DNA from 4 places in the Vibrio vulnificus NBRC 15645 genome. Region 1 is predicted to be linked to each of the others. Evidence: predicted binding sites of a transcription regulator. Region 1 holds the regulator's gene; each other region holds the start of a gene.
The links. Region 1 encodes PurR, which represses purine synthesis genes. Its sites were predicted from a motif close to TNANGNAAACGTTTNCNTNA; they were not measured.
Positions count from the first base shown of each region.

Region 1 (7,580 bases):
CTCTACTTCGTAATCCGACAGCAGTGCATGGTTATCTAAATCTTCACTCGAGATGTGACGCCCTGCGCGCAGCATGCTATCCAATGCTGGAAACAGCGGGTTGCAAATCGCTTTGGCCAGATTTTCTGGCATGTATTCATTAATATCGGTCGATGACATTTGCTTGTACCTTTGCGCCGTAGTCGTTAATTGCCTGCCAATCTGGCTGAATCGCTTGGTAATCCGATTCGGAATAACCCATGCGCACCGCTTGGTCGATAACGATACGAGCTAAATCGAAATGATGAGTGCGAGGGTGCTGCGCGAGATAATCTTTCAGCACAATGCCGAGATCGATCGGCTTGCCGTTGTCTTTATGGAGACGCAACATCTCACCGATACGCTCGGCAAGCTCATCATTGACTTGTTGAAACTCTTCATACTCCACTTCAAGTGGCACTTGCCCGGTCACTTCGTCGTCACGAAGCACTAAAGCTTCATCACGCAAATCGCTCAAACGCTCCGCATCTGCGTAAGTGAGATACCATGGCATGTCGAAGTAATCTTTGACCGATTGGCGTAGACGAGTACTGAAGATTCGGTTTTTATCCATATCAATCGCGGTACGGATAAATTTGTGAACATGGCGGTCGTAACCGATCCACAGATCGATGGCTTGTTGACCCCAACTGGTGATGCGATCGAGCTTCATCTGCAACCCAAACAGCGTTTCTTCGATAAATTCGAGCTCTTCATCCCCATAGACCAACTCTTGAATATCCAAGATCTGAGTTTGCAGCTCATCCCCGGCTGCTTGCAGCGTATCTTGCAGCTCTTTGAGCGTGTTCGAGGTTTCTGAAAGCAATGACTCACAGTTGTTGATCGCTTCACGCCAATCTTTGTTCAGCAGATCGGCAATTTGCTGCTTAACCGATTGTTGTTGCTCATCCATCACGCGTTGGTTGAGATCGATTTGATCAAAAATCTCACCCACTGAATATTTCAGCACCGCATAGACATTTTTCTTCCAATGCCCTGCCGTCCCGCCTTGCTTGGCAGCTTCAATGGCTTTCGCCATTTCGCCAGCCACCATGGAGAGCTGAATCGATAATCTAAGCTTGGAGAATTCTCGATGACGGACATAGTAGTCGGTAATGCCGATCGCCAGCGGCGAAAGACGGTAGATGCTGGCACCTTCCGTCATTTCGCTGGTAAAGCGGCTGATCAGGCGCTGCTTAACCAACTCATTGATGGCGTTGTTGGCGCGAAACGCTGAGGCTTCACCCGTTTCTTCAAACAGTCGAGTGACGATAGTAAACGCATCATGCAGCTCACCTTCACCCAACTCTTCATCAAACCTTTCGTTACTTAATACAGCGATGGCGATGAGAAACGCCAATCGCTCGGTGGTCAGGTTCAATGAGAAATCGTGCTGCTTAACCCAACTAACCAATTCATCGATTGGTTGCTCTGCAGCATTGAGAGTTGTCTCACTCATTGTTATTCCTGTTTATCTTTCTTCTTAGCCCACACATGAATGTATCGGCCCAGCGAGAGGTAAGGCTCTTGGCGACACAGACGTCGTTCCAACTCGAGCACATCCTCGTACTGGTAATCACCCATATTCTGTCTGTTCCCTATATAGTCACTGAAACAGCGAATACCGGATTTTCCATAAATGTCAAAGCCTGCGTCTTCAATCCACTGATAAACAGATTGAGGTTCTAGGCCTTTTTGCGGTTGCAGCTTAAAGCGTTTGCGATGAGGCATACCCTCAAGAATATGTGGGATATTGCCACAAACCACATTCTTATAAACCAAGCCATGGTGGTTGTAGAACATAATCGACGCGGCGCCACCCGGTGCGACTTGTTCCAATACCGTTTCCAAAGCGGATTTTGGATCCGCCAACCATTCCATCACGGCATGAAACATCACCACATCAACTGGCTCTGCTAGGTGCTCACCAATCTTCTGCACCGGAGAATGGATCAGCCGATACTGCTCAAGCAAGCCATTTTTTGCAATATCCTGCTCTGCTAATTGCAGCATTTCAGAAGATAGATCACATAAGGCAATGTGATGTCCGAGTTTGGCAAGCTTTTGTGACATTTGTGCCAACCCGCCCCCCGCATCTAATACGGTTAGCGACTGTTTGGCCTCGTCAAAGGTGGCTAACAATTGTTGAAGATCTTCCCAAACAATCACTTGGCGAATCTCGCCTTTGTCTGACCCGTAAATATTTTTTGCAAATTTGTGGGCAATATCGTCGAAATTACGGTCTTGGTTCACAGCAGCTTGAGTTATCATATCTAATCGTGCTGCTATTCTGTCATAAGGAAAGCAGATATAAAGAGGCATTCTCTTATTTTTATTATCAAGTGATGTTTTTTCGGACTATTTCTGTATGTTTGAGCTGAAAAAAGTGCTCTCGGCACTGTTAATGCCTTTGCCAGCACTACTTTTAATAGGCTTAGCTGGTCTGATGCTGATTATGTTTAGTACCAGACAAAAAACGGGGTGTTTCATCATATTATTCTCCTTTTTGGGGATATTCTTGGTTTCTTTCCAACCCGTTGCCAGCAAGTTATTAATGCCATTAGAAAGGCAATACTCTGTATTTCTACCCGAAGTACAAACCGTCGATTACGTCATGGTATTGGGCAATGGCCATGTGGTGGATGATCAAATCCCCCCTACGTCTGAGTTAAGCCGTGCTTCGTTGATGCGTTTGACGGAAGGAATTCGTATTTTAAAGATGTATCCGGGCTCAAAGTTGATTCTGTCTGGCTATGCGGGCGGCTCAGAAACCAGCCATGCTCGCATGATGGCAAACGTGGCTTTGGCTCTGGGTGTCGCGAAATCAGACATTATTCTTCTTGAAGATGCCAAAGATACTTGGGAAGAAGCGCGACAAGCAGCGGCATTTGTGCGTCAAAAACAGCTGGTTTTGGTCACTTCTGCCAGTCACATGGCACGTGCAATGAAAGAGTTTCATGACGCTGGCATAACGCCGTTACCCGCGCCAACAAACTACCTTGCGCAAAAGAACATCTCTCAAGCTTGGGATAGATATGCCCCTAAAGCCATCTACCTTGAGCAAACAGAGCGCTACTGGTATGAAACCCTCGGCCAGCTATGGCAAGGCATGCGAGATTTGCTCCTTACTGACGAACAAATCATGGCAGAGAATCGCGCATCAAAATGATGAATCATGATCTGCAGAAACAAAAAAAGAGCTTAATCAGCTCTTTTTTTGTTTGTTAATTTTGGCTTTCTAAGCCACGCCTAGTCGCCTGCAAACATGTAGCCTTCACCGTGTACGGTCACAAAAATTTGTGGGTTTTTAGGATCAAACTCCATTTTTGCTCTCATGCGACGAATCAAAACATCAATCGTTCTGTCGTTTGGCGCGTCAACACGATGGCTAATCATGTTGAGAATGCGTTCACGGCTTAATACCTGATTTGGGTAAGACGAAAGCGCCACCAGCAGCTCATATTCTGCCTTGGTCAACTTCACTGGCTCACCATTGTGGCTCAACGCTCGACGATGAATATCGAAGGTCCAGTCGCCAAAACGGACAATATGGTCTTCGTTTTCCGCGTCTTGATGTTTTGAACCACCACTGCGCGCAAGCGAAATCCGCCACAACAAGTTTTTCACTCGAACCAGCAGTTCACGTAACTCAAATGGTTTGGTGACGTAGTCGTCTGCCCCCATCTCCAAACCAACAATTTTATCTATGCTATCCGTGCGTCCGGTTACCAAAATAATGCCAATGTCCGATTGGCTGCGTAGTTCACGGGTCAGCATCAAGCCGTCTTCACCTGGTAAATTAATGTCTAACATCACCAAATCAACGCAGCTATTTTGCAAAATATGACGCATCTCGGCACCACTTTCCGCTTCACTTACTGTGTAACCTTCTTTTTGAAAATAACCCGCAAGTTTACTGCGAGTCACTACATCATCTTCTACGACTAATACGTGATAGCTCATTTACACCACTTCATGTCATTTCTGTCTACACGGGCAGACATTCTATTCATAACTAGTAACATTTCTAGTCATACTTCGTTTGAAATGCAAGTATCTTGATTTTTATTGATTCAAAACAAGCTTAATATCAGACCATTAACAAGCTCAAATATATTTATATTTTTCTTAACAATAGGCGTTATTGTTATTCATTTTTTTTGGTTACACTTATAGGAGATTGATTTAGGAGCGATAAATGATGCAAGAGATAAAAGCCTTTAATGAAAAACGTGCGGAAATATATTGGTGGCTTTCCAGCTTATTTGCCAAAGAACTGACTCAGGAAGAACTCGATAAATATCAAAGCATGGAAATTAGAGCGTTTTTAACGGGATTGGCTGAAAACGATGCTCTGCGACCATCCGTTAACGCCTTTGTCGACGCACTCAATCGTCTTGTTGACCGTCAAGATGCGCAATTGGAATTAGCGGCAGATTTTTGTGACCTATTTTTGAAAACCGCAAAACATGGCGCACTTCCATACGCATCAATTTACCTTACAAAAGATGGCCTACTCAATGGCGAGCCGGCACAAAAAATGGATGCTTGGCTAAAAAAACATGGTGTGCAGGTCAATCAACAACTGAATGAACCGGCCGATCACTTAGCGATCATGCTCGACTTTCTTGGCAACCTCATCATTCGCTCAAATGAGTTTGAACAAGATCGCCACATGGAAGATGCTTTCATCGAGCAAAACACATTTATTCAAGAAATGTTGCTCTCTTGGTTACCTACCTTCTCTCAACGAGCAGCACAATATGATGAGTTTGGCTTCTATAACAGCGCAATAAAACTACTTGTTGCGTTTTGTATGCTGGACAGCGACTATTTAGTTGGATAATAATTACGCCCTTATCAATAGAGCAAACACTCGGTTACACTTTAACCACTAAAGTGTGAACACGGATACACAATTCGCTGTTTGAGTAGGTTGCCACTCTTGCCGTCTCGGTCTAGAATTGAGACCGCAATCGATAAAATATGATTTTAATGCAAACCGCTGAAATACAGCGGTTTTTGTGTTTATTTAAAGCTAAGCTGCTGCTTTTCTAGTGTGTCTTCCTTACAAAGCGAATTCGGAGAAAGGTAGCAAACTGTGTTGCAACAAAGAATCGTAGATTCAAAATGCAACCTTAGACAGGACAATACCTATGGCCACAATTAAAGATGTCGCGCGTCTCGCTGGAGTATCCACGACCACAGTGTCGCACGTAATCAACAAAACGCGTTTTGTTGCAGAAGCCACTCAAGAAAAAGTCATGAAAGCGGTTGACGAGCTCAACTACGCGCCTAGCGCAGTAGCGCGTAGCCTAAAGTGCAACACAACTCGTACTATTGGTATGCTGGTCACTCAATCTACCAATTTGTTCTTTTCTGAAGTGATTGATGGCGTAGAAAGCTACTGTTACCGCCAAGGTTATACGCTAATTCTTTGTAATACCGGCGGTATCTACGAGAAGCAACGTGATTACATTCGTATGCTTGCGGAAAAACGCGTAGATGGCATTTTGGTGATGTGTTCAGACCTCACTGAAGAACTACGCGAAATGCTTGATAAGCATGCAGATATTCCTAAAGTGATTATGGACTGGGGTCCAATCAGCTCACAAGCCGATAAAATTATCGATAACTCAGAGGAAGGTGGCTACTTGGCCACTAAGTACTTGATTGAAAATGGTCATACAAAAATTGCGTGTTTAAGTGGTCACTTTGAAAAAGCCGCGTGCCAAGAGCGCATCCAAGGCTTTAAACGCGCGATGAAGGAAGCCAATATTACCGTTAACAACGAGTGGATCCTTGAAGGAAACTTTGAATGTGATACGGCTGTGATGGCTGCTGACAAGATCGCGTCGTGGCAAGATCGCCCAACGGCGGTCTTCTGCTTCAACGACACCATGGCACTGGGTTTGATGAGCCGCCTTCAACAGTTAGGCCTTCGCATTCCTGAAGACATCTCTGTGATCGGCTACGATAATATTGAGTTGGCGGAATACTTCTCACCACCGCTAACAACCATCCACCAGCCAAAACGCCGTGTTGGTAAAAATGCATTTGAGATCCTTCTCGAACGTATTAAGGACAAAGAGCATGACAAACGCGTGTTTGAAATGCATCCCGAGTTAGTGGTTCGTGATACCGTTAAAAAAATCAATTAGTTAAGACTAATATTCTAAAGCATCCAAATCTGGATGCTTTTTTTTCATTCTTAGTAAGTGATTTGTTAAGTCAAATTCTGTTAAGTTCTTAAAATCGAGTATTCATTCACTTAACTGCAACTATTATTTGAACCAATGTCACATTTTTTATTTGAAAATGTGATGTTACTCCAATAGAAATCGTATCCTTCTAGTGTCACGCACAGGGCAAACCATTTGAAAAAGTGGGACGCAAAGCCTCCGGCCTAAACCAGACGTTTTTTGGTAGGTAGCGGGGTTACCGATGGCAAAAATGCATAACAACAAGTTTACCCATTAATGACATTGTATTTGCATTGGTTTGCTAATCTCTCGGACCTGATTTGGTGGCGTAATAGTAATTACACCGAGATAACACATCATGGATAAACCGATACTCAAAGATTCAATGAAGCTTTTTGAGCAACTTGGTGCGATAAAATCTCGCTCAATGTTTGGCGGATTCGGCCTTTTTGCAGATGAGACCATGTTCGCACTTGTGGTGAAAGACCAGCTTCATATTCGCGCAGATCAAAAATCAACATTACTTTTTGAAAAGCAAGGGCTCAAACCATACGTTTATACTAAGCGTGGGTTTCCTGTTGTCACTAAGTACTACGCGATTTCAGACGCGCTATGGCAAGACCAAAATGCACTACTCGCTTTAGCCAAACGTGCATTGGCCAGTGCTAATAATGATAAACAACAGCAAGCAACAGCAAAACCTGAACGATTAAAAGACCTACCTAACCTGCGTTTAGCCACCGAACGAATGCTTAAAAAGGCGGGAATTGAAACAGTCGAGCAGTTGGAATCTCAAGGCGCGGTTCGTGCGTACGAAGCGATTAAAAACACCCACAGTGGTGCCGTGAGCTTAGAGCTGCTTTGGGCGTTAGAGGGAGCCATCAATGGTACGCACTGGAGTGTGATTCCTCAGCAACGTCGAGACGAATTAGTGAATAAATTGTCTTTGTAGGCAAGCACGTTTATTATTTCTTATAGATTAAAACCACATCAAAATGATGTGGTTTTTTTATATCGTTTGAAAGATTTTCTGTCTCAATCAGGTCTGATAACCAAGCTATCTGGAGAAAAATTGAATGAACAAAAAACTCGTATTCGGAATCTTGCTTATCGCGACCATTATTTTATTGGCGGTTAATTTTAGTCAATACCTCACACTCGACAACGCTAAAGCACAACAACTTGCCCTGAACAGTTTTATTGAAGAAAACTTTCTGTTTTCTTCAATAAGCTATTTTGTCATTTACGTTGGTCTTACCGCCTTTTCAGTTCCTGGAGCTACCGTCGTCACGCTATTAGGCGCTGCTCTGTTTGGTTTTTGGTATAGCCTACTGCTTGTCTCGTTTGCCAGCACCATTG
Region 1 covers NZ_CP012881.1:2,612,466-2,620,045, reverse strand. The annotation lists gene mukE (chromosome partition protein MukE) at 1-159, opposite strand, end outside; gene mukF (chromosome partition protein MukF) at 140-1,477, opposite strand; gene cmoM (tRNA uridine 5-oxyacetic acid(34) methyltransferase CmoM) at 1,480-2,289, opposite strand; gene elyC (envelope biogenesis factor ElyC) at 2,387-3,187, shown strand; gene torR (two-component system response regulator TorR) at 3,268-3,981, opposite strand; gene torD (molecular chaperone TorD) at 4,217-4,864, shown strand; gene purR (HTH-type transcriptional repressor PurR) at 5,175-6,179, shown strand; cyclic di-GMP riboswitch class I at 6,376-6,464, shown strand; gene AOT11_RS12115 (TfoX/Sxy family DNA transformation protein) at 6,580-7,173, shown strand; gene AOT11_RS12110 (TVP38/TMEM64 family protein) at 7,298-7,580, shown strand, end outside.

Region 2 (7,580 bases), 1.2 Mb from region 1:
CAGAATGCGAACCATATACACCCCATAGAGCAGCATGGCGATGGAGAGTATGCCGCCCAACACAAAAGTCACTTGGTGCAAGGAGCTTTCATACTCATCCAGGTAATCATCCGAATCATCTTGGAAAACGATGTACATATTACCAACACCGGAAGGATGAGCAAAAACGACAAAATGTTTGTCCTCTTCCCCTTGCAGGTATTCATAGAAACCTGGTTTGGAAAAAGCCAGCAGCCAGCTCGGTATCTCTTTCTCGCTCCAGTAACTATCAAACTCCTGCGGATTGGGTAACGGAGCTTGTTCCTGCAATGTTGCGTAATTCTCTTTGTACAGAGCGGCTTCTGTGTCTAACCAGTGATGCAAACTCAATACTTCCAGCTTATTTTCCGCCACATAGATCAAGCTCCAAAACAGCGAAAACATCAGAAAGGTCAGAACGCCAAAGCTCCAACGGATCTTGCGGTAAATACTGGGATAAGCGTTATGCTTTGAGTCGGTAACCTTGTCCATGAATGGTCTCTAATCGTGATTCTGAAAAACCTTTGTCCAATGCGGTGCGCAAACCGTAAATGTGGCTACGCAGAGCATCACTCCCCGGTGGTTCATCGCCCCACACGCTTTCAATCACTTCAACGCGTGACACGATTGCCGGTGCTCGCTTCATCAATAACGTCAAAATTCGCGTCTGAATACGGCTCAGTTTGATCAACTGACCTTGGCGTTCAACCTGCTCGGTTTTGACATCTAAGGTGATGTCGGCAAATTTCAACACACCAATATCTTGTCTTGGCCCTCGGTTGGCCAATGCATGCAGTCGCAAGCTCAGTTCCTGCATCGCAAAAGGTTTCAATAGGTAATCATCGCCACCAGCAGTAAAGGCTGCGATTTTGTCATCCAACCCCTGTTTTGCGGTTAGAAATAGGATGGGCGTCCCACAAAGATAGTCTTCTCTGAGTTTTTTCACCGTACTGATGCCGTCCAGCTTTGGCATCATGATGTCCATGACAATCACATCGTAGTGGTTCGTTTCAATCAATCGCAGCGCCGCTTCACCATGATAAGCACAATCGATAATGATGCCTTCAAGCTCCAGGTAGTCGGCAATCGTTTCTGCCACATTGTGGTTATCATCCACTAACAAAATTTTCATTCAGTTTTATCTCTTCACGATCGCTTCACATCTCATTTCCTAACATGGCGAAAAACCAAACATCCACCATTCATATAGGGTACATATAGAGATGAAGAAGCTGACTTTAGTAAGCGCGTTAACCTTAGTTTTATCGGCTTGTGGAGGAAGTAATAGTTCAACACCAGCACAACCCGATGTTGCTCCCAAAACAATCACCGGTACCATTGACTCCGTAGACCCACAACACCGCTCTGTTGTCGTCAATGGGCACCAATATACCGTCGAGCAAGTATCGTATTCCTCGGCCAACATTGAGTTAAGTGCACTGCAACCCAATATGATGATTCGCATCGCCCCAAACACCGGTGTGCAACGCGATTCCGCCAGCGGCCAAGCAGACACTTTTTCGGCGCAATTAGAGCCGACCATGACTGGGGTGATCAGCAACATCAACCCCACAGACCACAGTTTTCGCATTAATGGTGCGACGCTGACATTTGCTCAGCTCAGCCCAGAAATTACAAATGGCGACTGGGTCATGGTCTCTTCTCTTCCAACCGCCGATGCGGGATACAAAGTTCTGTCGGTCGTGAAGTTTGATGATCCCGCTCTGGTTGGCCATGTTGAAATCGAAGGTCGCATCAACAGCCTCGATGCCAACAGCGGCACATTTAAATTGGGCGCTGGCATCACAGTAAATTACGACAATGGTACCGTTATTGAACCGCTTCAACCACTTGAAAACGGTCAATGGGTAGAAATTGAAGGCCAATTTGCCAATAACGTGTTTGCCGCCAACGAGATTGAGATCGAATCTTACGATAACCTTGATGACGACAACGAAATCGAAGGCATTGTCACTTGGGTGGCGGGTGACCAATCACAGTTCGAGTTGAACTACCGTGGCATGTTTACCGTCGATGCGCACACTCGCTTTGAAGATGGCCACAAAGGTCTATTGGTCGCAGGGGCAGAAGTGGAAGTCACCGCACAATCAGGTGCAAGCAACGAGCTGCTTGCGCGTGTGGTGGAGTTTGACGAACAAGATCACGACAGCAATTGGAACGATCACGAGTTTGACTGCGATGGCACAGTGAATCTATATAGTGCTGAGCAGCGCTCTATCACCATGGTGTGTTACGATGACGGCGTTAATCTTGGTGAGAAAGTGATCTATATTGATGCCAATACGCGCTTTGAACACATCCAAGAGTCGGAGCTGCAAGGTGCACGTATTGAGGCCGAAGGCATCATGTTGAATCAACAACACATCGCACGAGAAATTGAACGCGATATCGATTAATCCGCGTTGATATTGTGCTGCAGATGAGTGGTTGACATCGTCATCACGTAATCGCAAAAAGGCAGAGGAAAACCTCTGCCTTTTTCTTATTTATCAAAATGATAGTGTATAAAAACAAATAATGACAGTACGATGCTTCACTTTGTCCAGAAGCGCGTAAGCATCGACTGTCATCTGTTTTCTTATCGCTTACAGGCTTAAAATCACGCCCGCAATCGATGCGCTCATCAAGTTCGCCAAGACACCTGCGGTAATTGCACGGAAGCCGTACTTCGAAATGAACGAGCGTTTCTCAGGCACCAAGCTACCCAAACCACCGATCAACATCGCCATTGTGGAGATGTTAGCAAAACCACACAGAGCAAAAGTCACGATCGCTTGCGAGTGTGCACTCAGTTCTTGTTTCACTTGCATGAGCTGAATAAACGCTACGAATTCGTTTACCACAATCTTATTGCCGATCAGAGAACCCGCGGTAATGGCTTCATGCCATGGAATCCCCAACAACCAAGCGACTGGCGCGAACAGGTAACCTAAAATCAACTCAAAACTGAGAGAGATGCCAAACCAACTGCCGACCCAGCCCAAAAGGCCATTCAGCAGTGCAATCACGCTGACAAACGCCAGTAAGGTTGCCCCTACCGCTACCGCGATACGCAAGCCCGACATCGCACCGTCAGCCATCGCTTCCACCACGTTGGTCGCTTTTGGCATCTCAACGTTTTCCATCTGCACATCTTCCGCCTGAGCTTCAGTTTCAGGCATCAAGATTTTGGCCATCAAAAGACCAGCAGGTGCCGACATAAATGCCGCAGCAATCAGGTAGTTCAGTTCCACACCCAAAGAGGCGTAACCCACTAAGGTACCGCCTGCTACTGAAGCAAGGCCACAGGTCATGACGGCGAAGAACTGCGAGTCACTCATGTGCTTTAAGTAAGGTTTAACCACCAACGGGGCTTCAATCATGCCAACGAAGATGTTAGCGGTTGCAGAAAGCGATTCAGCGCGGCCAGTCCCTAACAACTTTTGTAGGGCGCCACCAATCAAGTTGATTACTTTCGGCATCAATCCAATATGGTAAAGGCCTGAGATCAAGGCAGAGAAGAAGATGATGATACCAAGAACGTTAATCGCGAAAGTAAAACCGCCGGTTGCCAAACCGCCGAACAGAAAAGCGATGCCTTCCTGCCCATAGTTAATCAAATTGGAAACCGCGCCCGTCACGCCATTTAGCGCATTTTTACCCGCAGGCACATACAGTACCAACAACGCAAAGGCCACTTGCAATGCAAACGCCAATCCTACCGTTTTAAGACGGATATTTTTTCTATTGGTAGAAAGCAGCCAAGCAAAAAGCAAAATGGCTACGACACCCAAGAGTGAGTTCATAGTGATTATTTCCAGAGAGGGGGAACAAGGAAGGCGCGGATTGTATTACCAGTCTCGTAAGATGCAAGTCGAGAATGTTAACAAGGTGGTTCATTAGAAAAACGCAATAAAACCAAAGAACTTAACTCATTGAATAAAAACAAGATAAACGTTTGCCTTGTTTTATTGTTTCCATATGGAAAATATGTTTCTGGAAATAGAAAATATTTGTGACTCAAATCACTCTAATCGGGAAAGCTGACATAGGGCTCAAGCTGTTTGTCCCAATGACACGGCGTACCGATTTTTTGTTTAATGAAATCGATGACAGCAGAGGTTTTTTTCGGCATATGCTGGCGGCTAGGATACACAGCATAAAATGGCATTTCCTGATTCGCGCGCCAATCTGGCAACAGTTGAATCAGTTTCCCAGTTCTAAATTCATCACCGAGCAAGTAGGTCGCCAGATAGCCAATTCCCCACCCAGAGATCGCCGCATCGCGAACCGCCTCAGCCAGATCGACCGAATAATTACCCGATACCTTAACGCTAAGGTGCTCTCCTTGGCGACGAAACGCCCAACTGGTGTAGTCACGCTCCCAGCTTCGGTAAATCAGGCAGTTGTGATTGGCGAGATCGTTGGGCTCTTTCGGTGCATCATGCTGCAACAAATAGTCCGGAGACGCCGCGACAACAAACTGACAATCCGCTAAGCGCTGAGCAATGTAGCCTTCTGGTAAATGCTCATGGTTGGTGATCCACAAGTCTAACCCTTCTTGCAGCATGTCGACTTTGTAATCAAACAAGTGCATTTCCACTTGCAGTAGCGGGTATTTCTGCCGCAGCTCATCAATGGCCGGGAGAATATGCAAAGTACCAAAGGATTGCGACAGGCCAATTCGTACTAAACCGGCAATTTCATCGCGCTGGCTCTCCATTTCATATTGCGCGTTATTCACCGCCTGCACCACTTGCTGGCAATGGTGATAGAAGGCCAATCCGGCTTCAGTCGGTGTAAAGCTGCGCGTGGTGCGTTGGATCAACTTGATCCCCAATGATGCTTCGAGTTGTGCCAGTTGCTTACTGACATGAGAAACCGACACCGCTAAGCTCTTAGCTGCAGAAGTGAAGTTTTGATGTTTGACGAGGGCGGCAAAAACCACCATTTGTGCTGCGCGTTCAGATAACATGTTTATCGCTGTTGGCTTGTGGCTAACGCCACAAGCCGAATTGAATTAATTTTTGATGCGGTCAGCCAAATGGCTCACTGCCAGTGCAAAGTAATGCGAGCGATTCCACTTCATCAACACATTGTAGTTGTTGTAGACCAGATAAGCGCGGCCATTCTCATCATCAGGCATCACTAACCAAGCTTTAATGTCTTCGTTTAGCTTAGGTAACGGGCGACCATTGATGCTGGTAATACCCAGTTTTTTCCATTCCTGTAGGTATTTGCCTTTCGCCTCTTCTCGCCCTTCCAGCTCAAGATCAAACCCTTTAGGTACGCGTACTTGGCGACCCCAAGTGTATTTGTCATCCCAACCAGATTGGCTGAGGTAACTGGCTGTTGAAGCAAACACATCGGCTTTGGTGTTCCAGATGTCTTTCTTGCCATCACCGTTGCCGTCTGCCGCATAGGCAAGGAAAGAGCTTGGCATAAACTGACACTGCCCCATCGCGCCTGCCCAAGATCCTTTGAAGTTTTCAAACTCTATATGGCCTTGGTCTAAGATTTTCAGCGCGGCCATGGTTTCGGCACGAAAGAAAGCTTCCCGACGCCCTTCATAGGCCATGGTTGATAAAGCATCAACCACAGGGAAATTGCCGGTGAACTTACCAAAGTTACTTTCGACGCCCCAAAGCGCGACGATAAAGCGTGCTTGTACGCCATAGCGATCCGCAATCTGGCTTAATTCGGTGTAGTGTTTTTCATAGAGATCTTTGGCTTGTTTCACTTTCCAATCCGGCACCGCACGAGGAAGATATTCATCCAGCGTTTGCTTTTTCTCCGGTTGGTTGCGATCGGCTTTCACCGCTCGTGGCTTAAATTGCACATCGCGAAAGGCTTGCTCTATGGTTTGAGCCGAAATACCTTCTTCTGCCGCTTGGGCTTTTAAACGCTCAAGATACTGCTCAAAGCTTTCAGTGTTTGCCCACGCCGATGAACAAAGTCCGATGCTGAGTATCGCGGTTACCAATTTTTTCAAATAGTCCTCCTTGAGCAATCGAGCTGACCTACTTCACAAGGCGTTTAAACCTTAGTCTTCTTTCTGCTGCGCTTTACGCTCTTTATGTTGTTGTAATAGATTTTCTGGCGGAGGTGGCAGTTGCAAGAAAAAGCCCTCGTTGTTGAGCGATTCTTTTACTTTTTCAATGTTCACTAATGCCAAACTACGCCCTTCAAGATTCACCGTCATCACATGAGAAGGCTTACCGAACATCTGCATTAATGTGTCAGGAACCTGTGAAAAATCATCTTTTTTTGGGATGTAAAGATATGTGCCTTCTTTCTTAGAACTTTTATAGATAGAACAAAGCATGACAAGCCTTTTGTGCTGATTTTCGCGTTTGACACGCGAAATTTAATTTAAACCTAATTTTTTAGACGAAATCACTTATTTGACAGCAAGAGAACTTGCTGCGTATTGGGATGAAATATAACATGACAGCCTTAGTAAAAGACAACGCTCTTTCAACAAAGGCAAGAAGTATCTAATGTCTCACTCTCCAGACCTAAAAGGTAGCAGCTTTACGTTATCGGTTCTGCACCTTTGCAACAACTCGGTCGACACGGCTATCGAATTTGTCCAAGAAAAAGTTGAGCAAGCGCCCGCTTTTTTCGCGGCTGCACCTGTTGTGATCAATATCGCCAACGTTGAAGGCGACCTCGATTTTGTCGCGCTAAAACAAGGCATATCACAAGCCGGTTTTATTCCTGTTGGCATTACTGGAGCTAAAGATAAACGAACCCAGAATCTGGCTTCCGATGCTGGGTTTGCCATCATGTCGGCCAGCAAATCGCCAACGCAGGCTCCTGCAAAGATGGCTCCGACCAAAATTGTTCGCACCCCTATTCGTTCTGGCCAGCAAATTTACGCTAAAGACGGGGATTTGGTCATTCTTAGTCACGTCAGTGCGGGGGCCGAAGTTATCGCCGATGGATCGATCCATATTCACGGCACCTTACGTGGCCGAGCGATTGCCGGGGCAAGCGGCCAAAAGGAAGCACGAATTATTTGCCATGACTTGCAAGCAGAGCTGATCTCAATTGCGGGCAACTACTGGCTCAGTGACCAAATTGAACGCCAATTTTGGCAGCAAAAAGTGATGTTGAGCTTGGTGGACGAATCACTCCATCTCGAAGCGCTCACTCAGTAAAGAATTAAAAGGAAATCACACAATGGCACGCATTATTGTTGTTACTTCGGGTAAAGGCGGGGTTGGCAAAACCACGTCCAGCGCCGCGATTGCTTCAGGCCTTGCGCTGAAAGGAAAAAAGACAGCGGTTATCGATTTTGATATCGGCCTACGTAACCTAGATTTGATCATGGGCTGTGAACGTCGTGTGGTCTATGACTTTGTTAACGTGATTAATGGCGAAGCGACGCTCAATCAGGCGATGATCAAAGACAAACGCGTCGACAACTTATTCATTTTGCCCGCTTCTCAAACGCGCGATAAAGATGCGTTGACCAAAGAAGGGGTCAAACGTGTGTTGGATGAGCTCGATGAGATGGGCTTTGATTTTGTCATCTGTGATTCACCAGCGGGCATCGA
Region 2 covers NZ_CP012881.1:587,458-595,037, forward strand. The annotation lists gene AOT11_RS02555 (sensor histidine kinase) at 1-510, opposite strand, end outside; gene AOT11_RS02560 (response regulator transcription factor) at 482-1,150, opposite strand; gene AOT11_RS02565 (DUF5666 domain-containing protein) at 1,242-2,435, shown strand; gene AOT11_RS02570 (NupC/NupG family nucleoside CNT transporter) at 2,625-3,824, opposite strand; gene AOT11_RS02575 (LysR family transcriptional regulator) at 4,049-4,993, opposite strand; gene AOT11_RS02580 (lytic murein transglycosylase) at 5,039-6,010, opposite strand; gene AOT11_RS02585 (YcgL domain-containing protein) at 6,062-6,343, opposite strand; gene minC (septum site-determining protein MinC) at 6,519-7,181, shown strand; gene minD (septum site-determining protein MinD) at 7,204-7,580, shown strand, end outside.
Region 2: AOT11_RS02570 (NupC/NupG family nucleoside CNT transporter) is a predicted target of PurR. The motif match lies at 3,965-3,984, and genes of this name have one in related genera.

Region 3 (7,580 bases), 1.5 Mb from region 1:
CAAGAATCTGGATTGCCACCTTGTCGTTTGGTTAAGCGGCGTGCATCCATCATATGACCAAAGCCAACGTTGTAGGATGCTAAAGCAAACCAGATTTTCTCATGTTGAGGGATCGACTCAGGTACACGAGCGACAATACGACGCAGATATTCAACGCCACCGCGGATAGACTGCTCTGGGTCTAAGCGGTTTTTTACGCCAACACTTTGCGCAGTCGGCAACGTCAGCATCATCATACCGCGCACACCGGTCGGCGATTTCGCGAGGGGATTCCAATGTGATTCTTGGTACGCCAGAGCGGCAATTAAGCGCCAGTCAAATTCTGCAGAATATTGCTCAAATAAAGGAGCCCATTTGGGTAATTTATTGTCCAACGCACGGATAAAGGCGCGCGTATCCACATAATCGAAGCTGCCAATGTGGCCAATGTATTTTTCTTCTAGGCGTGCAAGTTCGCCAGATTGACTAATGTTGCCGAAAAACTCAATCATCAGCGCATACAAAGATTCATCCGGTGAACGGCGAACAAACCAAGAAACAGGTTGGTCTTCGGTGACTTCAAATGCGGTGGCTAAATCGGGGTAGAGACGTTGAGCCAGTGATAATTCGATAGAATCGCTGATGGCAAATCTCAGCTCCCCAGTTGAGACGCGGCGAAGCAAATCGTAATTATCGGCATCAGAGACGGTGGTAAATTGCAGCTCTGGGTAATCGTTTTGTAGCGATTTCAACAACGTCACATTTTGTGATTGTTTCACCACTTGCAGAGTGTTGGCAGCCGCATTGTTACTGGTTTCGTCTTCATCTTCTGAGGTGGTTTTGGCGTTTTGGTATTCGACTAACTGTTTTAAGTTACGTGGGCGTAGGGCACCATTTTTGTACACCACGACTTGACTGACGTAATAATAACTTGGCCCAGGGCGAAATTGTTTAATCGCTCTTGGGGTCTGGTTGAGGCCGGTGGCGATCAGGTCGATGTCTCCGCGTTTGAGCATGGGGAACAACTCGGCTTGGCGAAAAGCCACTTTCACTTCAAGTTTGACGCCAAGTTCATCGGCAAACTGACGAGCGAGTTCGTAATCTAAACCGGTTTGTCCATCAGGACCGATGTAATAAGAGAGTTGATTATTGAGAGTACCGACACGGAGTACACCTCTCTGTTTGATCTGATCAAGTTCGCTAGTGGGCTTTGATTCAATCTGACACGCTGATAAAAACAGCGTTGTCGCGATAATAAACAGAAAGTTACGTAGTTGGTGAAGATTAAATATTGGCATCAAGTCTGCTCTCAAAAATCGATTCGTCTCTTTATATCAAAGCGGGCAAGGTAGGCAAAGAAAAAGCGATAGGCAAAATTGTACACCTTTTCTTAGTGACGACATTTTGGTTGTATTTCAAATTTGACAAAAAAAGTGACGCAAACGGTTGCTTTTGGTGTTACATCACAAAAACAATTGCTATATAATGCGCCCGCAACAGAGAGGTGCAATCGGCATAAGTTCGAAGTAAAACAGTATAACCCACTGAATTTATTCCAATATCACCTTAATCAATTGCATAAGAGACCTAAGCACATGAGAATTTTGCGTGGCTCCCCAGCTCTTTCTGAGTTTCGAGTTAATAAACTACTGGAACTTTGTCGTGAACAAGATCTGCCTGTAACGGGCATTTATGCCGAGTTCATGCACTTTGCGGATCTGACCTCTGAGTTAGACGCAGAAGCGCTAGAAAAGTTAGAGAAACTTCTTACTTACGGCCCAACTATCGAAGAGCACGAGCCTCAAGGTCTCTTATTGCTGGTCACTCCTCGTCCTGGCACCATCTCTCCTTGGTCATCAAAAGCGACAGACATTGCACAAAACTGTGGTCTTAACGCGGTGAAGCGTTTAGAGCGCGGCACGGCGTACTACGTTGAGTCGTCATCAGAGCTTTCTAGCGCACAAATCGACATCGTAAAAAGCATTATTCATGACCGCATGATGGAAGCGGTATTTGGTGATTTAGAAGCAGCAGCGGCATTGTTCAGCGTTGCACAGCCTGCACCAATGACTCAGGTGGATATCCTTTCTGGAGGTCGTCTCGCGCTTGAAGAAGCAAACGTTTCACTTGGCCTAGCGCTGGCAGAAGATGAAATTGATTACTTGGTGGAGAACTTTACTAAGCTTGGCCGTAATCCAAATGACATCGAACTTATGATGTTTGCTCAGGCTAACTCTGAGCATTGTCGTCACAAGATCTTTAACGCCGATTGGACGATCGATGGTGTGGAACAGCCAAAATCGCTGTTTAAGATGATCAAAAATACCTTTGAAACAACGCCAGATCACGTGCTGTCTGCTTACAAAGATAACGCAGCGGTAATGACGGGTTCAAAAGTCGGTCGTTTCTTCCCTGATCCAGAAACGCGTCAATACAACTACCATCACGAAGATGCGCACATCTTGATGAAGGTAGAGACGCACAACCACCCAACCGCAATCTCACCATGGCCAGGTGCTTCCACCGGTTCTGGTGGTGAAATTCGTGACGAAGGCGCAACCGGTATTGGCGGCAAGCCAAAAGCGGGTCTGGTTGGTTTTACCACCTCGAACTTACGTATTCCTGGCTTTGAACAGCCATGGGAAACCGATTTTGGTAAGCCGGGTCGTATCGTCAACGCCCTTGACATCATGCTAGAAGGCCCTCTTGGTGGCGCGGCATTCAACAACGAATTTGGTCGTCCAAACCTCCTTGGTTACTTCCGTACTTACGAAGAGAAAGTGACGTCACACGCAGGTGAAGAAGTGCGTGGCTACCACAAGCCAATCATGATTGCTGGTGGTATGGGTAACATTCGTGACGAGCACGTACAGAAGAAAGAGATCCCTGTCGGCGCAAGTTTGATTGTTCTTGGCGGCCCTGCGATGAACATTGGTCTGGGTGGTGGTGCTGCGTCGTCTATGGCGTCAGGTCAGTCGGCCGAAGATCTGGATTTTGCTTCGGTACAACGTGAAAACCCAGAGATGGAGCGTCGCTGTCAGGAAGTGATCGATCGCTGTTGGCAGCTTGGCGATAACAACCCAATCGCGTTTATTCACGACGTTGGCGCGGGTGGTATTTCAAACGCGTTACCAGAGTTGGTCAATGATGGTGAGCGTGGCGGTAAGTTCCAGCTGCGTGATGTACCAAACGATGAGCCGGGAATGAGCCCATTGGAAATCTGGTGTAACGAATCTCAAGAGCGTTATGTACTCGCGGTCGCACCAGAAAACATGGCGGCATTTGATGCAATCTGTAAACGTGAGCGTGCGCCATACGCTGTGGTCGGTGTGGCAACGGAAGAGCGTCACCTAACGCTGGAAGATGCGCACTTCGACAATACGCCGATTGATATGCCAATGGACATTCTGCTTGGCAAGCCACCAAAGATGCATCGTGAAGCAACCACACTCAAAGTAGACAGCCCAGCGATGACGCGTGATGGCATCGAACTTAACGAAGCGGTGGATCGCGTACTTCGTCTTCCAACTGTGGCTGAAAAAACCTTCTTGATCACCATTGGTGACCGTACCGTCACAGGCCTAGTGGCACGTGACCAAATGGTCGGTCCGTGGCAGGTGCCAGTCGCAAACTGTGCGGTCACAGCAGCCAGTTACGATACGTACCACGGTGAAGCCATGTCTATGGGTGAACGTACACCTGTTGCGCTGCTTGACTTTGGCGCGTCAGCACGTCTAGCCGTTGGTGAGTCTCTCACTAACATCGCAGCGACTGACATCGGCGATATCAAGCGCATTAAGCTGTCAGCAAACTGGATGTCACCTGCCGGCCACCCAGGTGAAGACGCGGGTCTTTACGAAGCGGTGAAAGCAGTGGGTGAAGAACTGTGCCCTGCATTGGGTCTTACTATCCCTGTTGGTAAAGACTCAATGTCAATGAAGACCAAGTGGAATGAGAACGGTGAAGAGAAAGAAGTGACTTCTCCACTGTCTCTTATCATCACCGCGTTTGCTCGTGTTGAAGATGTACGTAAAACCATTACTCCTCAGTTGCGTACCGACAAAGGCGAGACCTCACTGGTTCTTGTTGACCTTGGCAACGGTAAGAACCGCTTAGGTGCTACGGCGCTGGCTCAGGTTTACAAGCAATTGGGTGACAAACCGGCTGACGTCGACAACGCGGAACAATTGAAAGGCTTCTTCGATGCGATGCAAGCTCTGGTTCGCCAAGACAAATTGCTTGCGTACCACGATAAAGGTGATGGCGGCCTATTGGTGACACTTGCAGAGATGGCCTTTGCTGGTCACTGTGGTGTCAACGCGAATATCGCTGCGTTGGGTGACGATGTTCTGGCGGCGCTATTTAACGAAGAGCTCGGTGCAGTTGTTCAAGTTAAGAACGATGAATTGGATTCTGTGCTGTCGATGTTGGCAGCCAATGGTCTAGAAGCGTGTTCACACGTGATTGGTGCGGTTGACGCTTCAGACAACTTTGTGATTCGCTCTGGTGATGCTGTGGTACTGGAACGTTCACGCACTGATTTGCGTGTTACCTGGGCGGAAACTACGCATAAGATGCAGGCACTGCGTGACAACCCTGCGTGTGCAGACCAAGAGTTTGCCGCGAAGAAAGACAACTCAGATCCAGGTCTGAATGTGTCGCTCAGCTATGATGTTAACGAAGATGTCGCAGCTCCGTATATCGCGAAAGGTGCGAAACCGAAGATGGCGATCCTGCGTGAGCAGGGGGTTAACTCTCATGTTGAAATGGCCGCTGCCTTTGATCGCGCAGGCTTTGAAGCCACCGACATTCACATGAGTGACATTCTAACGGGTCAAGCGGTGCTGGATGAGTACCATGGTCTAGTGGCTTGCGGCGGTTTCTCGTACGGTGACGTATTAGGTGCGGGTGAAGGTTGGGCGAAATCTGTGCTCTTTAATACGCAAGCACGTGAGCAGTTCCAAGCCTTCTTTAATCGTGAAAACACCTTCTCACTGGGGGTATGTAACGGCTGTCAGATGCTTTCAAACTTGAAAGAATTGATCCCAGGTGCCGACTTGTGGCCACGTTTCGTTCGCAACGAATCAGAGCGTTTTGAAGCACGCTTTAGCCTAGTCGAAGTACAGAAATCAGATTCTGTCTTCTTTGATGGCATGGCTGGCTCTCGTATGCCTATCGCTGTTTCGCACGGCGAAGGTCGCGTGGAAGTACGCGATGCTCAACATCTCGCTGCGATTGAAGCATCGGGCACCGTTGCGGTCCGCTTTGTTGATAACCTAGGTAATCCAACACAGCAATACCCGAACAACCCTAACGGTTCACCAAATGCGATTACCGGTTTGACGACAAAAGATGGTCGCGTAACCATCATGATGCCGCACCCAGAGCGTGTATTCCGCACCGTAGCGAACTCATGGGCACCAGAAGGTTGGGGTGAAAATGGCGCGTGGATGCGTATGTTCCAAAACGCACGCAAAAATCTGGGCTAATCCGATTGAAATAATGTGATGCTGAATAAACCGCTAGAGCGCTTCTCTGGCGGTTTTTTTATCAGTGAGCCAATAGCCAATCGCAAATAATTGTGGTCTAATACGCCGCTTGCCAAGGGATGGCTTGAATCCCTTTACAATCCCTTAGGAACATCTGACATGTCTAAAAACCAAAAATTTGCCATCCGCGTGACTGAGAAACGTGAAGGTTGGGCGGCTGAGATTACTCGTCAAGTAACCTCTCGTAAAACTGTTGTTTCAAAGCGTCAAATGGGTTTTGACTCTGAAGCGGCTGCTCAAGCGTGGGCAGAAGCTGAACTCGCTGGTTTTGTTAAGAACCAAGCCGAGCGCAACGAGCGTAAATCGCAGCAACGTAAAGAGCGTGATGCTGAAGCGCTAAGCGCAAAACTTCGTAAAGCAGAACAGCGCCGTGCTCGTGATGCTCAAGCGGAAGATGAAGTGGACGAAGACGAGTAATTCACGACTCAATGCCATTTAGAAAAGCCCCGATGCTCACACATCGGGGCTTTTTGCATTTATGCGTTTACCTAGGGTTAGTTGAAGCAATCTGAGGAGAGTGAAACATGAAAATCACCCTCAGCAGGGGCGGCAAACTGCTTACTACTAGGGTTTAATCCCGGCGTATTGCTGTTGACTTGATTGCGGTAATATTCTTGTTCACTTTTGCGTTTTGGTAAGTCGAAGTGTTGCAAACCATCAGAAAGATCTTTGGCTTCGCCATAGTCGAAATGGGGCTCTTGACCTGATTGAGAGACCAGCATGTCACAGTTGATGCGATTCGCACCACGATCTAAGGTCCATTCGATTTTTTCCTTCCCTGCGTCCAGATCAAGCGATGTGGATAGGTTTTCCGTTTGTGTCATTCTGTCCTGACTCGGATCCTGATTGGCTTCAAAATGCTGTTGCAGGTAGTGGGCGAGATCTGGCGTTTGGGTATGTTGTGCCATGCTTGGCAGTGACAACAAGGCGGCAAAGGAAAGAATGAAACGAAACATCATAGTGACTCGACGGCTATATCAATAATCCAGTGATGGTAAATATCAATAAAACGCCGTTCAATTTATTTCGTGTAATGATATGTATGGCTCACGGTGATCGCGTGAGCCAACGTATTGTAGCGAAAGAGGTTAAAGGGGGATTTGCCCTGTGGTGATCAAGTCAATATCACTTTCAACGAGCTCTTCAATATAGCTTTCCACCACTTGCTCGACGACTTCGTCATCTTGACGGAAATACGCCACATTAAAAATAGCATCGCCTTCATTAACCAAAGGCAGTGTTTGTTGGCCAATAACAATGCCACCTTTAGGGGCTTTCAACTCCACTTCGTCATGGCCCAGCGGTGAACTGATATAGGCTAAGGTTTCCCCTTTTTCAACTTTGGCGCCTAAGTTGACCACGGTACGCAAAATGCCGTTTCCTGATGCTCGCACCCAACTGGTTGATTTAGCAATGACAGGTTGAGGCAATTTTTTTCGACTGGCTCGGAGCATGCCAATGGCTTGCATCACGCGTTTAACACCGAGCACCCCGGCACTAATGGAGAGAGGATCAAATCTGAGCGCTTCGCCAGCTTCATAGGTTAGTACGGGAATATCGCACTTTTCAGCTTCAGAGCGAATGGAACCATCTCTAAGAGCGGAATCGATGATAACCGGTGCGCCGAAGGCTTTGGCTATTCTCAACGTTTCTGGATTACTCAAATTGGCACGGATTTGAGGCAAATTGGTTCGATGGATGGCTCCGGTGTGAAGATCAAGAATATAGTCGGCTCTTAGGGCCACATTACTAAAGAAGGTATGTGCCATGCGTGAAGCCAGTGCACCTTTTTCACTACCGGGAAAACAGCGGTTGAGATCGCGTCTGTCCGGCAGGTAGCGGGATTTATGAATAAAGCCAAACACATTCACGATTGGAACGGCAATAACGGTGCCTTTGATTTGGTTGGGATCGAGGCTGTTAATCAGTTGCCTGACAATCTCAACGCCATTGAGTTCATCACCATGTATTGCAGCATTGATCATCAGTACAGGGCCAGCATTGCGTCCATTGATGATTTCAATCGGGATCGAAAGAGGAGAGTGGGTGTAA
Region 3 covers NZ_CP012881.1:802,642-810,221, reverse strand. The annotation lists gene mltF (membrane-bound lytic murein transglycosylase MltF) at 1-1,277, opposite strand, end outside; gene purL (phosphoribosylformylglycinamidine synthase) at 1,575-5,468, shown strand; gene AOT11_RS03670 (DUF3622 domain-containing protein) at 5,628-5,945, shown strand; gene AOT11_RS03665 (hypothetical protein) at 6,023-6,487, opposite strand; gene AOT11_RS03660 (succinylglutamate desuccinylase/aspartoacylase family protein) at 6,617-7,580, opposite strand, start outside.
Region 3: purL (phosphoribosylformylglycinamidine synthase) is a predicted target of PurR. The motif match lies at 1,414-1,433, and genes of this name have one in related genera.

Region 4 (7,580 bases), 1.3 Mb from region 1:
GTGGGCCCGCAGGCGCAGCCATCAACAGATCTTTGAGGTTAGTGGCGAAGACTTCAATCGCTTCGATTTCTGCGCGCTCTTTCATTGCCGCCATCAACTCGGTTTCCATGTGCATTGAAACCTTGATGCGCCATGCCCAACTGATGACCTGTTTGCGCCAGTTGTCTGCAGGGGCGCTGCTCAGCGTCACACCATAGTGATCGGCAATCAGGGTTTCGCAATAGGATTGGCGCACACTTTCTTCTTGCTGTGGATCGGCATTGAGCGTCAGGCTCAGGAAGCCTTCGTTTCGGCCGCGCAACATCGCCAAAGCACGGTGAGAAGGCACTTTGCTGATCGCTTCGTTATGCTCAAAGTAATCTTTGAACTTCTCGCCTTCTTGTTCTTTGCCCGCCACCACGCGTGACACAATTTCAGCATGACGATTGAGGTACTGGCGAATTTTCTCCAGCAAGTTTGCGTCTTCGGCAATGCGCTCCATAAGGATAGCACGTGCGCCATCGAGCGCGGCCTTGCTGTCTTCCACCCCTTTTTCGCCATTAATGTAGCGGATTGCTTCACTTTCAGGCTCGGTTTGTGGGTGGTTCCAAAGTGTATCGGCCAGTGGCTCTAGGCCTGCTTCAATCGCGATTTGCCCTTTGGTACGGCGCTTTGGCTTATAAGGCAGGTACAGATCTTCAAGGCGCGTTTTGCTATCGGCCGTGAGGATTTCACTTTCCAGCTTTGCGGTGAGTTTGCCTTGCTCTTGAATCGACTTAAGAATGGTTTGGCGACGGTCATCCAGCTCGCGCAGATAGGACAAACGGCTATCGAGGTTGCGCAATTGGGTATCATCAAGCCCACCGGTTACCTCTTTACGGTAACGGGCGATAAAAGGAACGGTGTTGCCATCATCAATTAGGGTAACGGCAGCAGTGACTTGCTCAGGGCGAACATTCAGCTCTTGAGCAATCAGACGACAGATAGCTTGGCTCATCCGTGGGATCTCTTTGTTCTTCGTTAGTGGGTCTAATATGGGGACAGTTCGCGTCAGTTTCTACCCTTGTGGGAGAGTGGCTGAGTGACATGCGTTCATGTTGGTGATCAATAACACGTTTTGCCGCCGCTTTTGAGAGTATTGCGTCAAATCTTCGCAGGTGACTGGCAAAGCGCGGCAAAACTCGTTACTTTTCGCTCCATCTGATTCCGTTCGAGCCATTAAGGGAAAGTTCGTGAAAACCAAAATGATTACCCGCGAAGGGTATAACAAGCTCAAGCAAGAGCTCGATTATCTATGGAAAGAGCATCGGCCTGAGATCACGCAGAAAGTATCGTGGGCGGCGAGCCTCGGCGATCGCTCAGAAAACGCCGACTACACCTACAACAAGCGTTTGCTGCGTCAAATTGACCGACGTGTACGTTTCCTGAGTAAGTTTTTACCGGAAGTCAAAATCGTTGATTACGCGCCACAGCAAGAGGGCAAAGTCTTCTTTGGTGCGTGGGTGGAAATTGAAAACGAAGCGGGTGAAGTGATGAAATTTCGCATCGTCGGCCCTGAAGAGATATACGGTGACGCCAAAGGCTACATTTCGATTGATTCACCGATGGCGCGCGCACTGCTGAAAAAAGAAGTCGATGACGAAGTGCAAGTGCCAACCCCAAGCGGCATCAAAGAGTGGTTCATCAACTCGATTGAATACGATAAAGGGGAGTGATTTCTCTTGTCGCCTTTTCAAACCCGCCTTGTGCGGGTTTGCTTTATCTTAACGATTAGTGACGTATGACGTTGCAAGTGGGTAGTGCATCCGCTAAAAAGTAATAAAGATTAACAATTCTTTGCGCCACATTCGGATGATTGGTGTTACATTTTACCGAACCAAATTTGGTGGAAGCTTATGAAATAGGTGGACGGACACATGCAAGAGAATTTTAAAATTTTAGTGGTTGATGATGATGCTCGCTTGCGTGCGTTGTTGGAGCGTTATCTATCAGAGCAAGGTTTCCAAGTGCGCAGTGTCGCTAATGGAGAGCAGATGGATCGCCTATTGACCCGTGAAAACTTCCACTTAATGGTACTGGATTTAATGCTGCCTGGTGAAGACGGTCTTTCGATCTGTCGTCGTCTGCGTAATGCCAACAACATGTTGCCTATCCTGATGCTAACAGCCAAAGGCGATGAAGTTGACCGCATCGTTGGTTTAGAAGTGGGTGCGGATGACTACCTGCCAAAACCGTTCAACCCACGTGAGTTACTTGCGCGTATTAAAGCGGTGTTGCGTCGTCAAACCATCGAGCTGCCAGGCGCGCCAAGTGCGGAAGAGAAAATTGTCGAGTTTGGTGAGTTTCGTTTGAACTTGGGCACGCGTGAAATGTTCCGCGGTGATGAGCCGATGCCACTCACCTCGGGTGAATTTGCGGTACTGAAATCGCTAGTGACCAATGCGCGTGAACCGATGTCGCGCGACAAGTTGATGAACATGGCGCGCGGACGTGAATACTCCGCGATGGAACGTTCCATTGACGTACAAATTTCTCGCCTTCGTCGCATGTTGGAAGAGGACCCAAGCAAACCTCGCTACATCCAAACTGTATGGGGCTTAGGTTATGTGTTTGTTCCTGATGGCAAACCAGCTTAATCTGACATGATGATTCTTCTCCAATCCCTGGCTTTGACCAGGGATTGTTGTTTATTCTACCTTCGTACTCTACCTAGCTGCCGAGGTCTTTGATGCGTTTTCGTAGTTCCTTTACCCAATCGATCTTTATCTTCATTACGTTGCTGCTCGCCAGTCAGGTGTTCTCCTATTACGCGGTGTTCAACTACGCGCTATTGCCGAGTTTGCAGCAGTTCAACAAAATCCTTGCCCATGAGCTGAACTTGGTGCTCGATGATGATAGCGCGCTGATGGCGGATGCGCCGTTGCGTCGGCAGGTTCTGGAGCAACTGGGCGTGACGGTGCACGCGGCCGACAGTGAGCAAGCCAAAGAGTTTGAGCATGCAATGACCATCGATCTGATGAGTGAAGAGATGACTCATGAGCTTGGTTCGCCAACCGAAGTGCGTCTGCTGTTGGGCAGTGAAAGCTACATTTTGTGGATGCAAATTGACGCCTTGCCGGGTTCGCTGATCCGCATTCCGCTCTCTGAACTGCAAGAAGAAGATTTCGCTCCACTGTTTCGCAATAGTTTGATTGTGGCGCTGTTGATCATCGCTGGCGGTTGGCTGTTTATCCGTCTGCAAAACCGACCACTCATCGCACTGGAAAAAGCCGCTAAGGAAGTCGGTCGAGGGGAAATCCCGCCACCGCTGCCAGAAAAAGGGGCTACAGAGATCCGTGCAGTGACGCGCGCGTTCAATCAAATGTCTCGCGGCATTCAAGAGTTGGAAGCTGACCGCGCGTTGTTGATGGCGGGTATTAGCCATGATTTAAGAACGCCGTTAACACGAATTCGCCTTGCGACTGAAATGATGTCACCAGAAGACAGCTATTTAGCGGAAGGGATCATCAGTGATACTGAAGAGTGTAATGAGATCATCAGCCAGTTTATGGACTACCTCAAACCAGTGAATACGCAAAGTTTCACCGAGGTCGACATCAATGGTATTTCTGGGGATGTAGCGAGCTCCGAAGGGGGTTACGAAGTGCAGATTGAGACCGCCTTTCAGCCTTCGATTCGCACCGCTTTTGGCAGCCCGATTGCGATTAAGCGTGCCGTGAGCAACTTAGTGGTCAATGCACTGCGTTACGGTAATGGATGGGTGAAAATCAGCACGGGGATGACCGCAGACAGCAAGTTGGTGTGGGTGTGTGTGGAAGATAACGGCCCAGGGATTGAAAAATCACAAGTGGCGAAGTTGTTTGAACCTTTCACCCGTGGCGATACGGCTCGTGGTAGCGAAGGAACAGGCTTAGGGCTGGCCATTGTCAAACGTATTGTCAGCCAGCATCACGGCTCGGTGGTGGTGAACAACCGCAGTGAAGGTGGGCTCAAAGTACAGCTGAGCTTTCCGACCAGCGAACGTTAGTCGTAACCTTATTTAGGAAGGGTCATTGGGTTAAAAAAGGGTTGCCACAGTCGGCAACCCTTTTTCTTTGTGTAGATTAGCGCTTTACAGTTGCGGGCTCGTGCGCCTTTTCCTCTTCTTCGTCCTGAAGCTTTTCAGGCAGAAGAAGGTTAAGCACAATCGCGGTAATGCCACCAGCAGCAACGCCGGAAGAGAAAATGCTCTTAATGAACTCAGGCATAAACTGCAAAATCTCCGGTTTCTGCGCAATGCCTAAACCCATCGAGAACGACAGTGCCATGATGAGAATGGCACGGCGATCGAGGTCAACACGAGAAATGATGCGCACACCTGCAGCGGCGATGGTGCCGAACATCACGACGGTTGCACCGCCTAAAACCGGTTCCGGAATCAACTGAACAAAACCAGCTACGCCAGGGAACAGCCCAAGCAGTACCAACATGCCGGCGATGAAGTAACCGACGTAGCGGCTTGCGACACCCGTTAGCAAGATCACGCCGTTGTTTTGGCTGAAAGTGGAGTTTGGGAAACTATTGAATACCGCCGCGATTGCCGAGTTAAGACCGTCGGCCAATACGCCGCCTTTGATCCGTTTCATGTACACCGGGCCTTTGACTGGTTCGCCAGACACTTCCGAGGTGGCGGTAATATCACCAATCGCTTCCAGCGCGGTGATGAGGAAAATCAGGACCAGTGGAATAAACAGCGACCAGTCGAAACTCAGACCAAACTGCATCGGGATTGGCAAGGCAACCAGTGCGCTACTTCTGCTGGCTTGGCGAGTGTCTACCATGCCCATGAAGTAGGCCATGACATAGCCCACCAACATGGCAATCACAATCGACGCCACGCGTACGTAAGGGTTCTTGGCGCGATTGAGTAACACAATCAGGCCCAGTACGGTTCCCGCCAGCGCCAACTTATCGAGGCTGCCAAAAGTGCCATCGCCCAGTGCTGCGTAGCCGCCGCCCATCGATACCAAACCGACTTGAATCAGGGTCAAACCAATTAAGGTCACAACGATGCCAGAAACCAATGGAGTAATGATGCGACGCGCGTATTCCAACACGCGCGAAAGGAGAATCTCTGCAAACGAGGCAACTAAAATGGTGCCAAAAATCGCCGCCATCATGCTCTCAACGCTGGCGCCGCCTGCCTTCAGCGCCAAACCAGCACCGATAATCGGACCTAAGAAGTTAAAACTGGTGCCTTGTACGGACAGAAGCCCAGAACCAATCGGGCCAAAAGTACGGATTTGAATAAAGGAAGAAATGCCCGAAGCAAACAGCGACATGCTGATGATGGTGTTGGTTTGTTCGGCAGACACGCCAAGGGCTTGGCAAATAATCAAAGATGGGGTGATCACAGCGACAAACATCGCCAGCAAGTGCTGCAGGGCAGCAAACAAAGTTTGCGGCAAAGGTGGACGATCATTGAGTTGATAGATCAGGTCCGTTTTACGCGTCGGGTTCGGCGTTGTCATGGTATTTTCCTAATTGTTGTACGCAGACTTAGCGCTCGCTGAATGGGAGGCCAAGGTGAACGGATGTCATCATCTGTGATTGCTGTTACTCAGAAATCCGCTCTGGTTGGGAAGGTGAGAAAAGTCATCCTCACAATTTGTGCGGCATTATAGGGCGATTATTCTAAAAAGCAATCGTTTGCTATTTTCTGTTGACTAAACAGGATGATTGATTCGACAGGGAGCGAAGAGAGTGGTCAATGAAAGGCGTGGATCACGCCTTAGAATAAATATCACGTTCGCCCAACCAGCGTTCAATAATCGCGGCGGCATTTTGTGGGTAATTGTGGTGAATGTAGCGTGCGGCGCGCTGAACTTCGGGAATCAGGCGCTGATCGCGGACGAGATCGGCAATTTTGAAATCCGCCAAGCCAGTCTGTTTGGTGCCAAGCAGTTCACCCGGCCCGCGGATTTCAAGATCGCGTTGGGCAATGACGAAACCATCGTTACTTTCGCGTAGCACCGAGAGGCGCTTTTGCGCTGTTTTGGACAGCGGAGCGTGATAGAGCAATACGCAGTGGCTTGCTACTGAGCCTCGACCGACGCGACCGCGCAACTGGTGCAATTGTGCGAGACCCAAGCGCTCGGGGTTTTCGATGATCATTAAGCTGGCGTTGGGCACATCGACACCGACTTCGATCACTGTGGTGGCCACCAAAAGATGCAATTCATTGTTTTTGAACGCTTGCATCACCGCTTGTTTTTCAGCCGGTTTCATTCGGCCGTGCACCAAACCAATGCGCACATCAGGCAATTTACGTTGCAGCTCTTCGGCGGTTTCTGCTGCCGCTTGGGCTTCCAATACTTCCGATTCATCAATCAAGGTACAGACCCAATACGCCTGCTTGCCCTCATTGAGGCAGGCATGACGAATGCGCTCGACAATGTCTTCGCGTTTGGTATCGGGAATCGCGACGGTTTGGATCGGGGTTCGCCCCGGCGGTAACTCGTCGATCACCGACGTTTCCAAATCGGCATAGGCGGTCATGGCCAATGTGCGAGGGATCGGAGTGGCAGTCATTATCAGTTGGTGTGGGTAAGCACCTTGTTTGGCGCCTTTTTCACGCAGCTCCAAGCGTTGATGTACGCCAAAGCGATGTTGTTCATCAATGATCACAAGCGCAAGATGGTCAAACACCACGTGTTCTTGGAACAGCGCATGCGTCCCAACCACCATTTTCGCTTCGCCACTGGCAATGCGGGCTAACTCGGCTTCTTTGGTCTTGCCTTTGAGCTTGCCTGCTAGCCAGCCAACGGGGATGCCCATTTTTTCAAACCAATTAGCGAAGTTGATCGCGTGCTGCTCGGCCAGCAGTTCGGTGGGCGCCATCAGCGCCACTTGGTAGCCATGTTCGATAGCGCGTACCGCCGCCAATGCTGCCACTAAGGTTTTGCCCGAACCGACATCCCCTTGCACCAAACGCATCATCGGATGCGCTTTTTGCAAATCTTCTTCAATCTCTTGCACCACCCGCGCTTGGGCATTGGTCGGTGAAAAAGGCAGCTGGGCTAACAGCTGTTGTTTAAGCTGGTGGACGGGGGGCAGTGGCAACGCGACATCTTGCTGACCTTTGCTGCGCACGGCGAGCATGGATAAGTTCTGAGCCAACAACTCTTCCATAATTAAGCGGATTTGGGCTGGGTGCTTTCCTTCATCGAACAGTTCCAGATTCATCTCCGGCGAAGGACGATGGATAATGTGCAGCGCTTGCCCCATGGTCAGTTGTTGGTCATACAACCCGGCAGGCAGTAACTCTTGAACCGCGGCTTTATCGAGCAGGGCGAGGGCTTGGTCTGTGAGGTTACGCAGCGTGATTTGCCTTAAGCCATCGGTGGTAGGATAAACAGGCGTTAAGCTCTGTTCCACATCGGGCTTCTGCGTTGGGGCGAAAAACTTGTAGTCTGGGTGAACGATCTCCAGCCCCATATTGCCGCGCTTAATTTCGCCGTAAGCGTGTACTAACTTACCTTCGGCAAAATTGTTTTTCATTGCCGCGGTAAAGTTGAAAAAACGCAGCGTGATGGTGCCATTCCCGTCGCTGAGTTTTACCG
Region 4 covers NZ_CP012881.1:1,328,710-1,336,289, reverse strand. The annotation lists gene AOT11_RS06160 (Tex family protein) at 1-976, opposite strand, end outside; gene greB (transcription elongation factor GreB) at 1,212-1,694, shown strand; gene ompR (osmolarity response regulator transcription factor OmpR) at 1,896-2,615, shown strand; gene envZ (two-component system sensor histidine kinase EnvZ) at 2,708-4,006, shown strand; gene AOT11_RS06140 (uracil-xanthine permease family protein) at 4,083-5,489, opposite strand; gene recG (ATP-dependent DNA helicase RecG) at 5,743-7,580, opposite strand, start outside.
Region 4: AOT11_RS06140 (uracil-xanthine permease family protein) is a predicted target of PurR. The motif match lies at 5,656-5,675, and genes of this name have one in related genera.